3 regions of the Sedimenticola sp. genome follow, and region 1 is predicted to be linked to each of the others. Evidence: predicted binding sites of a transcription regulator. Region 1 holds the regulator's gene; each other region holds the start of a gene.
What was found. Region 1 encodes FNR, which switches genes on or off when oxygen is low (the NO sensors DNR and NnrR bind a similar motif). Its sites were predicted from a motif close to TTGATNTANATCAA; they were not measured.

Region 1 (4,980 bases):
AGGGTGCTGCCCGCTCCTGTACCCGGTCCAGATAATCGCTGTTGGCGGCAAACCAGCGAACCTGGGTATCGATACGTGGTTTGTCCGGGATATTTAGGCTAAAGCCGGCGCGCAACCGCCCCATGAGATCCATCGGCGGCTCGGGAACGGCGGCGGTTTCCGTCGCCGGCAGATCGGCCTCGGGTGCAGGCTCGGATTGGCTGGTGGTCAGTGCAGGTGCCGGTGCATCGGCGATTTCGTTATCAGCGACAGGTATTACATCGGCCTCAGCCGTTACGCGGATATATTCCGGCTCGGCCCTCTGGTTGAGCGTGTTGCATCCGCCCAATACCAGGGTGGTGAGGAGCGTCAGGGTCAGATATCTTTTGTGCATGAAACGATCCGCGGCTGTCTGGCGTTGGCATAAATTAGCCCGGACTATACGCAAAACACCTGTTTTTTTCCAGGAAACCGGTCATGTTGCCGGGATAAAAACCCGTGATGAGCTTTTCCGGGTGTGAGTGGTCTGTTTAGCAGGTAGACTGGTTACAGCCTGGATCGGGCCAAACGTGATATTGATGCGTTGCACAAATGACAGTGTCTGTTGATGAAGAGACTATTTAACCGAATTATCAAGCCGCCCTCGACGGATGACCTGCGCCGCTGGTTCGGTACGACGCCGGGGCGCGAGTTGCTCGCTATGGAACTGGATTGCCTGGAACAACTGCTGTCGGAGTGTTTCGGCTACTATCTGCTGCAGGTTGGCTGCCTCGGTTTGCAGATGGATCCGCTGCGCATGAGCCGGATTAAGTCGCAGGTGGTGCTGGTGCCCAGAGAGGAGGATGCCTTTGGCGCCCAATGTGTGGTGAGCGATCCCCAGTACCTGCCCATCGCATCGGACAGTATCGATACCGTATTGCTTTCGCACACACTGGATTTTTCCAAGGATCCGCATCAGTTGTTGCGGGAGGTGGAGCGGGTGCTGATCCCCGAGGGACACGTCATTATTGTCGGTTTCAATCCCTGGAGCCTGTGGGGCATCTGGCGCTTTCTGCGAATGCGCAGCAAGCGGGTTCCCTGGTGCGGCCACTTTATCTCGTCCTGGCGGGTTCACGACTGGCTTTCGCTGCTTGGATTTGAGATCAAGGCGGAGCAGGGGGTGATGTTCAGGCCGCCCCTCGGCCGGGAACGGATGATGCAGCGTCTGGGTTTCCTGGAGCGGATAGGTGAGCGCTTCTGGTCGCCGCTGTCGGGTGTCTATATGATATTGGCGGTCAAGCGGGTGTCGCGGCTGACGCCGATCAAGCCAGCCTGGAAGCTGCGCCCCCGGCGCATCCGGGGCGGCATGGCAGAACCCTCTGCGAATAATATCCGGCATACCAGGAGTAGAGATTAAGTGATTGAAAGGGTAGAAATATTTACCGACGGGGCCTGCAAAGGCAATCCGGGTCCCGGTGGCTGGGGTGCGGTGATGCGCTACAAAGGGAAAGAGCGGCATCTGTACGGAGGCGTGCCGGATACCACCAATAACCGGATGGAACTGATGGCCGTCATCAGCGCCCTGGAAGCACTGACCCGTTCGGTCCCTGTACGGGTGACGACCGATTCGAAGTACGTGCAGCATGGTATTACCGAATGGATCAAGAATTGGAAACGCAATGGCTGGAAGACCGCGGCGAAAAAGCCGGTCAAGAACAGCGATCTTTGGCAGCGCCTGGATCAGCTTGTGGCACAACACGATGTGCAGTGGTCATGGGTGAAGGGGCACAATGGCCACCCCGAAAATGAATTGGCCGATAGTCTGGCAAACAAGGGTGTAGAGGAGTTGGGTGTATGAGCGTGCGCCAGATTGTACTGGATACGGAGACCACCGGCTTGGAGCCCTCCCAGGGGCACCGGATTATCGAGATCGGTTGTGTGGAGATGGTCGAGCGTCGGCTGACCGGGAATAATTTCCATCAATACCTGCAGCCGGATCGGGAGATCGACCAAGCGGCGATCGAGGTGCATGGCATCACCAATGAATTCCTGGCGGATAAGCCGCGATTCGGTGATCTGGTGGATGATTTTCTGGCTTACATCGAAGGGGCGGAGTTGATCATCCACAATGCGCCGTTTGACGTCGGTTTCCTGAATCATGAGCTGCGGTTGTTGGGGGGGGATCATCCAACGTTGGATGCCGTCTGTAGCGTGGTGGATACCCTGGTCATGGCCAAAAAGATGCATCCGGGGCAGCGTAACAGCCTGGACGCACTGTGTAAGCGGTATGACATCAATAACAGCCACCGTGAACTGCACGGAGCGTTACTGGATGCGGAGATTCTGGCTGACGTCTACCTGATGATGACCGGCGGCCAGGGCGCGTTGTCACTGGATGCTGGGCGCGGTGAAGGGGATACGGCGGGGGAGCGGATTCAACGCCTGGATTCGTCCCGGCCCCGTTTGAAGGTGGTTAGGGCGAATGTCGAAGAGTTGGCGTTACATCAGCAACGGCTGGATATGATCGAGAAAGGGGCCGGCAGTTGTCTCTGGCGGCGTATGGAATCGCCTGAATCGGCCGATTCTTAAATCTGGGATGGATTCGCTCAGGTGGCTTGCTGTTCGCGCACGCCACTCTGGTCGCCGTGCACGATCTGTTTGATCCGCTCGATATCCAACAGTTGTATATGCTTACGCTCCACCTTCAGCAAGCCATCGTCCTGAAAACGGGTGAACAGGCGGCTGACGGTCTCGACCGCCAATCCCAGATAGTTGCCGATCTCATGCCGTGACATACTGAGATAGAAATCGGACGGAGAAAAGCCGCGGCGCTGGAATCGGCCGGACAGGCTCAACAGGAAAGAGGCCAACCGCTCCTCGGCATTGCGCTTGCCCAACAGGGTCAACATATCCTCGTCGTGACCGATCTCCCGACTCAACAGACGGTACATCTGGTGCTGCAGGCTGGGGATTGTACTGCTCAGCTCTTCCAGCCGGGCGAAGGGGATTTCGCAAACAGCCGTAGTCTCCAGGATCTTGGCGGAGCAGTGGTGGAAGCCGCTCTCAATGGCGTCCAGCCCGATCATCTCGCCAGGTAGGTGGAAGCCCAGAACCTGCTCGCTGCCGTCTTCGCCCGGGTCAAAGCTCTTGACGGTGCCAGTCTTGACGACATAGATACACTGGAAATTATCGCCCTGACGGAACAGATGATCACCACGGTGAAGCGGACGGTTGCGCTTGACGATATTGTCCAGCAAATCCACGTCTTCCGGAGTAAGCCCCATTGGGAGACAAAGAGAGGTAAGGCTACAGTTCCTGCAGGCAACCTTGATATTGTCGAAAGAGATGACCTTGTGTTCGCTCACTGGACTACCTGACTTCTCCGTAGGAAGGGATATTTTGCAGATTGCTTTGCTCTGGATCAAGTATCTTTTCCGGAGGCGTCCTGCAAAGAGGTGCGATGGAGATGATACTAAATGATTTTACCTCTGCCTGTCAGGTTGCCTGTCCCCTTATGTCCGGTGTGGGTTTCATGCCCGACCGAGGTGAAAACAGAATTTGATAGGTAAGGCGCCTCGTTTTGGTGCGTACGTGCCAGGGTTGGCCTGTGAAACGGTTCATGGAGAGCGATAAATAAGCGGCCTTTTGATTGAGGCTACAGCCTGTTTCGCGTACTATTAAACCCCGTCCTGAATGATTTCTTTCCTCCACCACAAGACATAGAGTCTATGACCAAATTCGTATTTATCACGGGCGGTGTTGTTTCCTCGCTGGGCAAAGGTATTGCCTCTGCCTCACTGGCCGCACTCCTGGAAGCGCGCGGCTTAAAAGTCACCATGATCAAGCTGGATCCGTATATCAACGTGGATCCCGGGACCATGAGCCCGTTTCAGCACGGTGAAGTCTTCGTTACCGAAGATGGCGCTGAAACCGATCTTGATTTGGGGCACTATGAGCGTTTTATTCGCGCCACCATGGGCCGCAATAACAATTTTACCACTGGACAGATTTATGAAAGCGTCATCCGCAAGGAGCGGCGCGGTGACTATTTGGGCGGCACTGTCCAGGTGATTCCCCACATTACCAATGAGATGAAAGACAGTATCCGCTTGGGGGCCGGCGATGCCGATATTGCCCTGGTGGAGATTGGCGGTACGGTGGGCGATATCGAGTCCCTGCCGTTTCTCGAGGCAATTCGACAGATGGGCGTGGAAATGGGTAAGCAGAATGCGCTGTTTTTGCATTTGACACTGGTGCCCTATATCCCCACCTCTGGCGAAATCAAGACCAAGCCGACCCAGCATTCGGTTAAAGAGTTGCGCTCTATCGGGATTCAGCCCGACGTGCTGCTGTGTCGTTGTGAGAGCGCACTGCCGGAAGGCGAGCGTAAAAAGATAGCCCTGTTTACCAACGTTCCCGAAGAGGCGGTTATCACCGGGGTCGATGCAGACAATATCTACCGGATCCCACTGCTCCTACATGAGCAGAAGATGGATGAGATCGTAGTTCGCCAGTTGGGGCTCAACGTACCGGCTGCGGATCTGTCCGAATGGCGGGCGGTAATCGATGGCCTGGAAAACACAGATGGCAGCGTGACTGTCGCTATGGTCGGCAAGTACATGAACTTGACGGAGGCGTATAAATCCCTTTCCGAAGCGTTGATTCACGCCGGCATCCATACTCACACCAAGATCAACATCAAATATATCGATTCCGAGCAGGTGGAGAAAAGTGGCACCGACTGTCTTAAGGGGGTCGATGCGATTCTGGTTCCCGGTGGTTTTGGTGAGCGGGGTGTCGAGGGTAAGATCGAGACAGTGCGTTATGCTCGCGAGCATAAGATACCCTATCTGGGAATCTGTCTGGGTATGCAAGTAGCGGTGATTGAGTATGCGCGCCATGTGGCGGGTATGACCGATGCCCATAGCACCGAATTCAATCGTGAGACACCCTATCCGGTTATTGCACTGATCACCGAATGGCTCAATGCGGATGGTGAGCTGGAAGTGCGCAGTGAAGAAT
Region 2 (4,980 bases), on a different contig from region 1:
AACGAGTCATAATGCGTCAACTGGAAAGAGATAACCTTCATCACTTCCTGATCAAGTGCGGCTTCCTTATCTTTAAGGTGCAGTAGAAGGTCTGTCGTCGCGGTGTGTTGTTTGATGTTCACTGACCGCGTCTGTACGAATAGGACGACAGCGATGAAAATGACCAGGACAAGGAAAAGGGATTTTATTCCGCTAAACTTCGTGCTCATGGCTTCACCAATTGCGGGTGCGTGCCGACAAGACTTTTTAGAAAAGCCGCTATAGCGGAGACGTCTTCGTTCGGGATTTTTCGCCCAAGTTGATAACGCCCCATAATTTGTATGGCTTCTTCCAATTTGGAAACGCTGGCGTCATGGAAGAAAAATTTCTGCAAGGCCGCCAGGCGTAGGCTGGGTACTTTGAACAGGTGACGGTCATCGTCTATCCCGGAAACCTGATAACGTCCGAGATCCGCCTGGGTTAACTCGTCACCCCGGTCGCTAAAGTAATTGCCGATGGCTCCCATGTAACCGTACATGTTACCGCCGACATTTTTCCCCTGGTGGCAACTGGTACATCCATAATCCTTGAATAGCAGATAACCGTTTAGTTCCAGTTCACTGATTGCCGTCTCATCACCCAGCAGCCAGCGATCAAAGGGGGAGTTGGCAGTGATCAATGATCGTTCAAATGTGGCAATGGCATCGCGAATATTTTGTTCGGTAATGCCATCCTGGTAGATCTGGGAAAAAGCCGAGACCATTGCGGGATCGGCGTTGAGTTTGACCAGCACCTGTGGCCAGCTTGAGCCCATTTCAATCGGGTTGTTTATGGGGCCACCTACCTGCTCTTCCAGGCTGGCTGCACGGCCATTCCAAAATTGTACGAAATTGAATCCGCTGTTGTAGACCGTTGGGGCTTTTATGTCGCCGACGGCGCCACCGATTCCCTTGGAGCGGGGTTGGCCGTCAGAACCGTTGGTTTCAAGATTATGGCAGTGAGCGCAGCTGATACTGTCATCGGCGGAGAGGCGGACATCATGGTAGAGAATATTTCCCAGGTGAACCTTGCGGGAATCGAGTTCAATGTGCGAGGGTAACGGGAGTATCGGCTCATCTCTGGTGAGATGCCCGTCGGCCTGTACCAAAGGGATTGATACCAGTAGACCAACAGCAAACAGTAAACCTCGTAGAATCTGAATAACCATCTTGATTTTAAATACTTAAGTTTCTGCCTGCGCACTGACTATCAATATTCTCATTAACCTGTAGCGGCAATTTATCCCGGGCCTTTAGGTTCACTCATTATCCCTTGCCCATATCCGCAGGGAGTGAGAATTAAACCTCTTTTTAGCATGCGCTAGGGCTGGTGGGCTACCCAATCATTGGTTCGGCGCCACGGCTGTTCCACTTGCGCGCTCTCCTTAGGAGAGGGTTGCATCAGGCCCCAATGGGATTGATCTTCGTCTCTCAGAAAACCTGGTTCTATGGGCGTTGCTTGCGAAATAGTAGGGTGCGCAGTACTGTATTTCTGCTCAAAATTTCTGATTTTGATTGGGGGGTAAGATGCCGTGAATGATCAGCAAAAGAACTCGATGGGTAAGCGGGTGTTTGGCCATGGTTGCTTAACAGGGCGAATGGCTATCCTTTGTGCCAGCCTACTCTTTTGTGGCCAGGCGAATGCCTATGATGGTTGGTCGAGTGAATTGTCACATGCAGCAGGCGGCGCTGTAGTTGCCGGCGGAATCACGTTTTTGGCGGACAAGTACAGTTCGCATAGGGAAAATCGGGCGTGGATAGGTTTTGGTGTTAGCTCTCTGTTGTTTACCGCTGTGGAACTGACTACGCAAGGTAGCTCATATGGTAATCGGCTCGATATCGCCTCCCATGTGATAGGGTCTGCCGTCGGTGCATTTGCTACCGATAAGTGGATACTCAAGCCGGTGGTTAAACGCGAAAATGCCGTCAGCGCCTATTTTGGCGTAGAAACACGGCTCACCTTTTGAAGGTGTCGATATGACCTGATCGGATTGGTCGCAGGTTAGGTGTTTAATTTAAAAATCAGTCGAAGAGAAAAGCAGAAACCCGGACCCAGTTCCGGGTTTCTGTTTTCAGAAAGGGCATTCGAACGAGTGACCCATCAAACATTTTCAGGCTCTAGATGTGTTACTGGTATTGGACACTTAGTTCAAAGTTGTCAGCCGTCTGAACAGGTCGCCCCAACCGTGGGTGAAAATGACCAACAGGGGGATAATGGTGGCGAAGGTATAGAGTACATGGCGGATGCGTGCGTTGGCATGGTTCATCTCCATATAGTGATCAATCACCATACGGCCTTTAAATGCAATCAGGCCGGCTACCAACAGGGTTAACGGCCAGCCGGGGTGTCCGGTTTCGGCGAACCAGGCGCCGGCCAGCGTGAGGCCGATCAACAGTATCCAGATTTTTTCCGCATGGCCCATGATCACCTCAGTATGTAGAAAAAGGGAAAAATCACCAACCAGATTACATCCGTGGTATGCCAATAGACGGCTGCCGCTTCCAGGCCGCTATAGTCTCGGGAGGAGTAGATACCGCGACCGGTACGTAGCGCCACCCAGGCAAGTCCCAGCAGCCCCCAGAACACATGGACCAAGTGGTTGAGCGTGAGGTAGTAATAGACCGTGTAAAAGACGCCGGCCTGGCCGTCGACGCCGTGTGCAATGTTCCAGCGAATCTCGAAGAACTTCACCAGCGGATAGCCGCAGCCGAGTAGAAATGCCAACACGACCCAGCGCAGTGCCGTGGGGGAGGCGTCTTGTCGAATCGCGTGGACCGCTTTAACCATGCAGTAGCCGCTGGTGAGCAATAACATGGTGATGGTCACGCCGGCCAGGGTGAGCAGTTTATCCGGACCGCTCTGAAACGCCTCAGGGTGATGGACCTTGGCGACAAAGTAAACGATGAACAGCAGCAGAAATTCCACCAGCACGCAAAAAATCCCGACCCAGATGCCGCTGTTTCCAGGCACCCTGTTATCTGTGTCAGAGTCGATGTCTGTCGGCTCGGTTAGCGGTTCTGTCAAGGAGGGGTTCATGCTGTCCATTATTCATGAAGGTGATTTGGGCGATATGATGAAGGTCAAGCCGAGGAGGCGTGGTAGTCCTCTTACGCGGAATGACAGGCCCAGAGGGGGTATCCGAATATCTCTGGATGGCGTTCTTAGAAGAGCTTCATATAATTGGTGTAAAGTGGACTATCGATTGGAAAGTAGTCGCTTATGGCGGCCACGTAACGGTCGAACGGATTTATCACCCGGCCGATCTGTTTTCTTTGCTGTTTGGGTAGGTCGTAGCTGTTGAAGCGTACGGTGAAGGGTACCGGGTAGTCGGTGCCGAACAGGAGCTTGTCGTGCACCTGGGTCTGTTTGGATAGATGCCTCAGCGCCCGTGCCCGCATCGGCGCCAGGATGGCCGAAATGTCGGCATACAGATTGGGGTGTTGCGTCAGCATCTCCAGCAACTGGAAATAGTCCCGGTCGAAATGGGCGGGGTCTTTTGAAAGGTTGCGCCAGAATCGGAGCTTGTGGTTCAGCCGTCCCAGGCCCATGTGCGCGGCGATCACCTTGACGCCGCAGGCCAGGGGCAGGTCGAGCATGCCGATCCCCTCGAACTGGCTGAAGGAGTCGATGCTGTACTCGCTGCCGACATGGATGATCAGCGGAATGTTGTGTTGCCTGATTTTTTCGTAGTAGGGGATAAAGCGCGGGTCGTTGAGATCTACGCCCCAATAGTTCTGCAGGAATTTGGCCCCGCGGCAGCCGTCTTCCATGTGACGGTCGATCAGCTCCAAGGCATCGGGGCGGCGAGGATTGATCGAGAAGAAGGGGATGAACTGGTCCGGATGGCGCCGGGCCACGGCAATGACATCCTCGCTCATGGCGCAAACGGTGCGGTCGCGGTCGATTTCACGTCCCCGTTCGTCCAGACGGACATCGACGCCGAACAGGCAGCACTTGTCAACGTGCTGTGATTCCCTGATCGAGGTCGCCATGGAGGCGACGTAGGTTTCGTAGGGGCGCTGCACCAGCTGTTTGGGGTCGGCCCCCAAGCTGCGGGCAAACAGCGGGATGGTGATCTTGTCATACAGTCGATGGAAGCTGACTGCGGGGTTCAGCAGATGGGTATGGATATCGACCGTCTTCATGCCGCCACCTCCGCCAGGGCGATCTCCCGGGCTCGGTTGAAATTACTTTTGCCGCTGCCCAGTTTGGGAATGGTCTCCACGGCCACCAGCTGGGCCGGCTTCATCAGCGGGTTGAGGTCGGTCTGGTTGATCAGCGTTTTCAACTCATCCTGAGTGATGTTGCCAGCAAACAGCAGGATCACTTTCTCGCCTTTCTTGTCGTCGGGCACCGTGGTGGCCAGGATTTCGGCATCCTCCGGTAGCCGGACGCCGATGGCGCCCTCGATGGCGCCTAGGCTGATCATTTCGCCGCCGATCTTGGCGAAGCGCGAGTAGCGGTCGACGATGGTGAGGAAGCCGTCGCTGTCCAGGTGCCCCTTGTCGCCGGTTTTGTACCAGCGGGTGCCGTCCATCTCCACGATCACTTCGGCGGTCTTCTCTTTGTCCTTGAGGTATCCCAGCATTACCTGGGTACCGCCGAACAATATCAGGCCGTCCTCGCCCGTCGGCAGCGGTGCCAGGGTGTCCGGATCGACAATGCGGAAGCTGCCGCCGGGCAGGGGCAGTCCCACCGTGCCCGGCCGGTTACCCTCCTGGACATGCCAGCCCTTCAGGTCCAGACGGTCGGGAATATTGACGCTGGCCACCGGCGTGGTCTCGGTGCTGCCATAGCCTTCGTAGATCTCCTTGTTGAACTTGAGTTTGAAGCCGTCGCGCACTTCCGGGTTGAGCCGTTCGGCCCCGGCGACCACCACCCGCAGGGAATCAAGCATCAACGGGTGGATGCGGCGGTTACGGGTGAATAGGCGCAGAAAGGTGGAGGTGCCGCAGAAGATGG
Region 3 (4,980 bases), on a different contig from region 1:
AGTATGGGCAGGAAAGTCAGCCCCCACACCAACCAATCTTCCCAGGTGGTAATCTTTCGCATCACCGGATTCATGATGCGGTGCCAAAGTCCCGCCAACAGACCGATAATCGCCAACACGGCCGCCGCATCGACTATCGGTGTCGGCAGGCCGGGCCAAGCGAACCCGAAGGTAGCGCGGAACAGTTGAATATGCGGGACAAACAGTATCAGGCTGACAAACAGACCGATGTGAAACATATAACCAGTGACCACGGTAAGCGGTTGTCTTCTGAACGTGCCCAGATCGGGGATAGATCGAGTGAGAACGGTCTTCATCCCCGGGCCGAACTCGGTACCCTTGGCTTCGGCCAGATTCTGCTTACGCCCCAGTGAAATAATCTCAAACAAACGTAAGATGACACCAATTACAAAGATGGTAACGGCAATATTGAATGCCGTACCACGGGTCCAAATGAGAAAGTCCATCGGTTCATTCATGATGTTTTCTCCAGATCATCAATAGTGACAGTTCCATGTGCCTTCTTTGCCTCATCCTTGGTTTTGTAGTTGAGACCAGCCGCGGCAGCGCCCAACGCCAAACCGGCGGCCGCCGCAAATGCGACGGTTTGTGAATTGTCGCTAATCGGCACGGAGAGTGCGTTGTAGAATCCGCCTGCATCCCAGAACCGCGGTTCAGAACAGCCCAGGCAACCGTGTCCCGACTCCACCGGCCAACTGGTTCCCTGATTCCATTTGGCGGTGGCGCAGGCGTTATAGGTCATCGGACCTTTGCAGCCAAGCTTATAGAGACACCAACCAGCTTTAGCCCCTTTATCATCAAAGGTCTCGGCAAACAAACCCTTGTCATAGAAGGGCCGTCGATAGCAGCGATCATGGATACTCTGCCCGTAAAACACTTTGGGGCGTTTGTACTGATCCAGTTCGGGTATCGTGCCAAAGGTGAGGAAGTGGGCCAGCACGCCGGTGATCACAGTGGGAATCGGCGGACAACCTGAAACATTGATAATCGGTTTATCCTTGATGACATCGGACACGGAGACCGCCCCGGTAGGATTGGGGTTAGCCTGTGGCAGACCGCCAAACGCGGCACAAGTCCCTACCGCCACGATAGCCGCCGCATCCTTCGCCGTCTCTTCCAGCATTTGCAGGTTGCTAACACCGGCAATGGTGGAGTACCCCGGGTTGCCCAGTGGGATCGAACCATCCACCACCAGGATGTAATTCCCCTTGTTCTCAAGCATGGCCGCCTCACGGGCTGCCTCGGCCGCCTCACCGGCGGCGGCTTGCAGGGTATGGTGATAATCCAGGGAGATATGGTCGAAGATCAGACTCTCAACCGACGGCGAATGACTGCGGGTCAGAGATTCGGTGCAGCCGGTACACTCCTGAAATGAAAGCCAGATGACCGAAGGACGCTTGGCTTTTTCCAGCGCCTCGGCAATCGCCGGGACCATGGTTGGCGGCAGCGCCATCAGTGAGGCCGTTGCAGTGCAGAACTTCAGAAAACCGCGCCGCGTAACCCCGTGACGCCTTAGGCTGTCGCCCAGGGTACTTTGTTCAGCCATGTAACCTCCCTAATCTATTACGATCTCTGTCAATACTGTTGTTATTCTCACCACGGTCCTGATCAAACAGCAGGGCCGCTGCCATCTCTCTACGTTTTCGGCAAAACAGTTATGTCGATTTCTCCATCTCGGTATCCAACAGCTCTTCTAATTTACCCATGCTTTCGTACATGTCATCCGTCTGGGCACGTAGCAGATCCGGAATATCCACCACCTCAATCTGGAAGGCTATTCGCTCCTCTTCGGTGTTGTAATGATCGACAATCCAGACGCCGCTGAACCCGGTCTCTTTGACGGTTGTTTTGCCCAAAGCATCGAGCACGGCTACCACCTCCCCTTCACCCAGGAGTGAAAGAAGGCGAGCTTCGTCACCTGGCCCGAAAGGAATAGCCCGTAGGTCAATGATGGTAGGTTCACCGGTACGTACCAACCGCTTGAGCGCGTGACGCACTTCATTCAGCAGTGGCAGTGTATTGTGTGTCATCCCCGGCATTTCAGTCCCTGTTACCGATTGAGCGGCTTTATGATCGAATACGCTCATATGCTTATTTACTTTTAACACAAGACTATCCTTATTGTGAGAAATGGTTGATGACCCAGATCATGTTATCTTTTTCTTTCGTGAATATTTTTTTATCCATTCAATAACAATAACTTAATAATATATACCCGCCATCTGCCAACGTTAATTTGGCATATTAAACCCGGTCGGAACGGCGACAGAATCAGGGATGCCCAAGCGTCCATTGATCGATCAAATCCAACACTGTTTGCACCGCCGCGGGCAGGGCTGCGTCAACCACGAGGGATGGCTGTTCACCCCAATCAAGGCTTTCCGGCTCAATGCCGATCAATGCCCGTTTTTCAGGGTAATGATCAGAAAGACGGGCAATATCCAAAAGGTCGGTGAGGCCCACTTCGTGGACACTTTGCCTATTGCCCGTGAGGTAACGGTCCATCTCAGACTCCACGTAACAGACGATGGAACCTGGTGTGCCACCTGTCCTGGCGGCATCCACAACAATTAGCTGATCATGTTCCGCCAATAAGCCAGCAAGAGAAAAACTGAGCGTGCCACCATCGATAAAAACGGCATCCTCTCTGTCTGGATACTGTTCCTGTAGTCGCCGGATGACATGCACGCCTACCCCCTCATCCGTCAGTAGCGTATTGCCGATCCCCAATACCAGCGTTGTTCTCCGTTCAGACACCTTGATTTCCATCCCGATAAAAACTACTTAGGTACATATTAATATATAATTTATTACTAATTAAATGATCTCAATCAAAATCAAATTTACCTTAAATCGTTATCCTTAACCTGCAACAGTTCGTTAAAGACAATCTAGATCGGAGGGATGATATGAATAAGAGACGCCGCTTTCTTACTGCTGCACTCATAGCCACCTCTGCGGTTATGGCTCCTTTATCTGCTAACGCCTTCTGGGGATGGGGTCCCTGGGACGACTGGGGCGGCCCATGGTCCGGTGGACCTTGGGGTGGATACCCTTACTACGGAGGCTATCCCTATTATGGCGGCTACCCGCCTTATGGATATGGTTTTGCCCCCTATGGCTACTACCCCTACTACGGGGCCCCCTATCTTCCTGCCGCCCCCCAGCAACCGGCTGTAAAACCGAAACCGGAAGGGACAGACAAGTAGGTAGTGGGAATATGCGCCAAAAACGGCCACCTGTGCGCCAGGCAAACAACCATGAGGCACAGGTGGCTATCCCTTCCCTTCTTGCAACCAACCTGTACCCTATCACTGGCGCGCAACAGATCCGCTAAATAACTAGTTGTTGTTAACAGCGTCCACTTTAAGCACAATATATTGTGTTTTTTTGATTTCCCTTTTTTTTCCGATACTTATCTAATTTATTTACCCATAGAGGAGTTATAACCTGTTGTTTTTAAAATTTATTAGTCTTTTCTTATGCAGCATAAGCAGACTTGACAGAAGTCAACAAGCGCCATAATCTCCACCCATCCAAACACAACATATTGTGTTTTCATGCCAAACAGGGAAAGTAAAGCTACTATATATAGGGGTCGCACATGAGAGCAGAATTACCCGGATACACCCCAAACCGCTGTAGTTATTGAACACCCTTAACGACGTTGTGAAGTTTTAAACTTAGAAAAGCAATAACCGCCAGTGCGCACCGGAATTCCAAGTTCCGGATCCTGACGCAAAGCTGATATATCATATAAATATAAGAGCCCAAGGATTTGTGTGACATGAAAAGTGCCCACCTTAAAGCTGTACCCACTGCCGCTGTGGAGATTCCCTTGCAACCCGCCTCTCTTGACATCTGGAACACCAAGTATCGACTGAAGGCAAAGGACGGGACACCTGTCGACCAGGATATAGACGGCACCTATCGACGCGTCGCAAAAGCGCTGGCAGAGATCGAACTGACCCCCGAATTACAGCAAGAGTGGAAAGAGCGCTTTCTCTGGGCACTCAGACGTGGTGCCATCCCGGCCGGTCGTATCACCTCCAATGCCGGCGCCCTGGAGCATAAGCCCGCTACCTCAACCATCAATTGCACCGTATCCGGCACCATCTATGATTCTATGGATGAGATCCTGGGCAAGGTTCACGAAGCAGGGCTGACACTGAAAGCCGGCTGCGGCATTGGTTACGAATTCTCCACCCTACGACCCCGCGGTGCCTATGTGAGCGGTGCCGGTGCCTACACTTCCGGGCCACTCTCCTTCATGGATATCTATGACAAGATGTGTTTCACCGTCTCATCTGCCGGTGGAAGACGCGGCGCCCAGATGGCGACCTTTGACGTGGGCCATCCGGATGTCATGGACTTTATTCGTGCCAAGCGCGAAGCCGGGCGGTTACGCCAGTTCAATCTCTCCCTGTTGATCACAGAAGAGTTCATGGAAGCGGTGAAGCAGGATGCCAAGTGGGATCTGGCCTTTCCTATTTCGGAAAAAGAGCTTCACGAAGACGGCATCGACCTGACCAACAGCAAACAGATCATCTGGCGCGAATGGCCTTATAAAGAGGGCTTTATCGTCGATGAAACCGGCACCCGGGTGGCCTGCAAGATCTATAAGACCATTCGTGCCCAGCGGCTGTGGGATGTCATTATGTCCTCAACCTATGACTATGCTGAGCCCGGTTTCATCCTGATCGATAAAGTCAACGAGATGAACAACAACTGGTTCTGCGAAAATGTTCGTGCCACCAATCCCTGTGGTGAACAGCCTCTACCTCCCTATGGAGCCTGCCTGCTCGGTTCGATCAATTTGACCAAGTTCGTACGCAACGCCTTCACCCAGGAAGCGGCGTTTGATTGGGCCGAATTCCGCGAGGTCGTCGCCATCTTTACCCGTATGCTGGATAACGTGGTTGAAATTAACGGCCTGCCTCTGGAAGAACAGCGTAAAGA

Region 2: ACQY5R_RS15400 (cytochrome c oxidase subunit 3 family protein) is a predicted target of FNR. The motif match lies at 3,089-3,102, and genes of this name have one in related genera.
Region 3: ACQY5R_RS04115 (HyaD/HybD family hydrogenase maturation endopeptidase) is a predicted target of FNR. The motif match lies at 2,843-2,856, and genes of this name have one in related genera.

What each region holds. Positions count from the first base shown of each region.
Region 1 is NZ_JBNKFS010000001.1:75,535-80,514, reverse strand. It holds gene ACQY5R_RS00430 (LysM peptidoglycan-binding domain-containing protein) at 1-373, opposite strand, end outside; gene ACQY5R_RS00425 (class I SAM-dependent methyltransferase) at 587-1,375, shown strand; gene rnhA (ribonuclease HI) at 1,379-1,816, shown strand; gene dnaQ (DNA polymerase III subunit epsilon) at 1,819-2,547, shown strand; gene fnr (fumarate/nitrate reduction transcriptional regulator Fnr) at 2,565-3,323, opposite strand; gene ACQY5R_RS00405 (CTP synthase) at 3,687-4,980, shown strand, end outside.
Region 2 is NZ_JBNKFS010000024.1:59,071-64,050, forward strand. It holds gene ACQY5R_RS15380 (EAL domain-containing protein) at 1-122, opposite strand, end outside; gene ACQY5R_RS15385 (cytochrome-c peroxidase) at 206-1,186, opposite strand; gene ACQY5R_RS15390 (hypothetical protein) at 1,550-1,984, shown strand; gene ACQY5R_RS15395 (cytochrome C oxidase subunit IV family protein) at 2,162-2,440, opposite strand; gene ACQY5R_RS15400 (cytochrome c oxidase subunit 3 family protein) at 2,443-2,949, opposite strand; gene ACQY5R_RS15405 (amidohydrolase family protein) at 3,180-4,163, opposite strand; partial or broken gene ACQY5R_RS15410 (acyl-[ACP]--phospholipid O-acyltransferase) at 4,160-4,980, opposite strand, start outside.
Region 3 is NZ_JBNKFS010000004.1:160,867-165,846, forward strand. It holds gene ACQY5R_RS04100 (hypothetical protein) at 1-479, opposite strand, end outside; gene ACQY5R_RS04105 (hydrogenase small subunit) at 476-1,567, opposite strand; gene ACQY5R_RS04110 (hydrogenase expression/formation C-terminal domain-containing protein) at 1,677-2,129, opposite strand; gene ACQY5R_RS04115 (HyaD/HybD family hydrogenase maturation endopeptidase) at 2,293-2,790, opposite strand; gene ACQY5R_RS04120 (sulfur globule protein CV3) at 2,931-3,230, shown strand; gene ACQY5R_RS04125 (adenosylcobalamin-dependent ribonucleoside-diphosphate reductase) at 3,809-4,980, shown strand, end outside.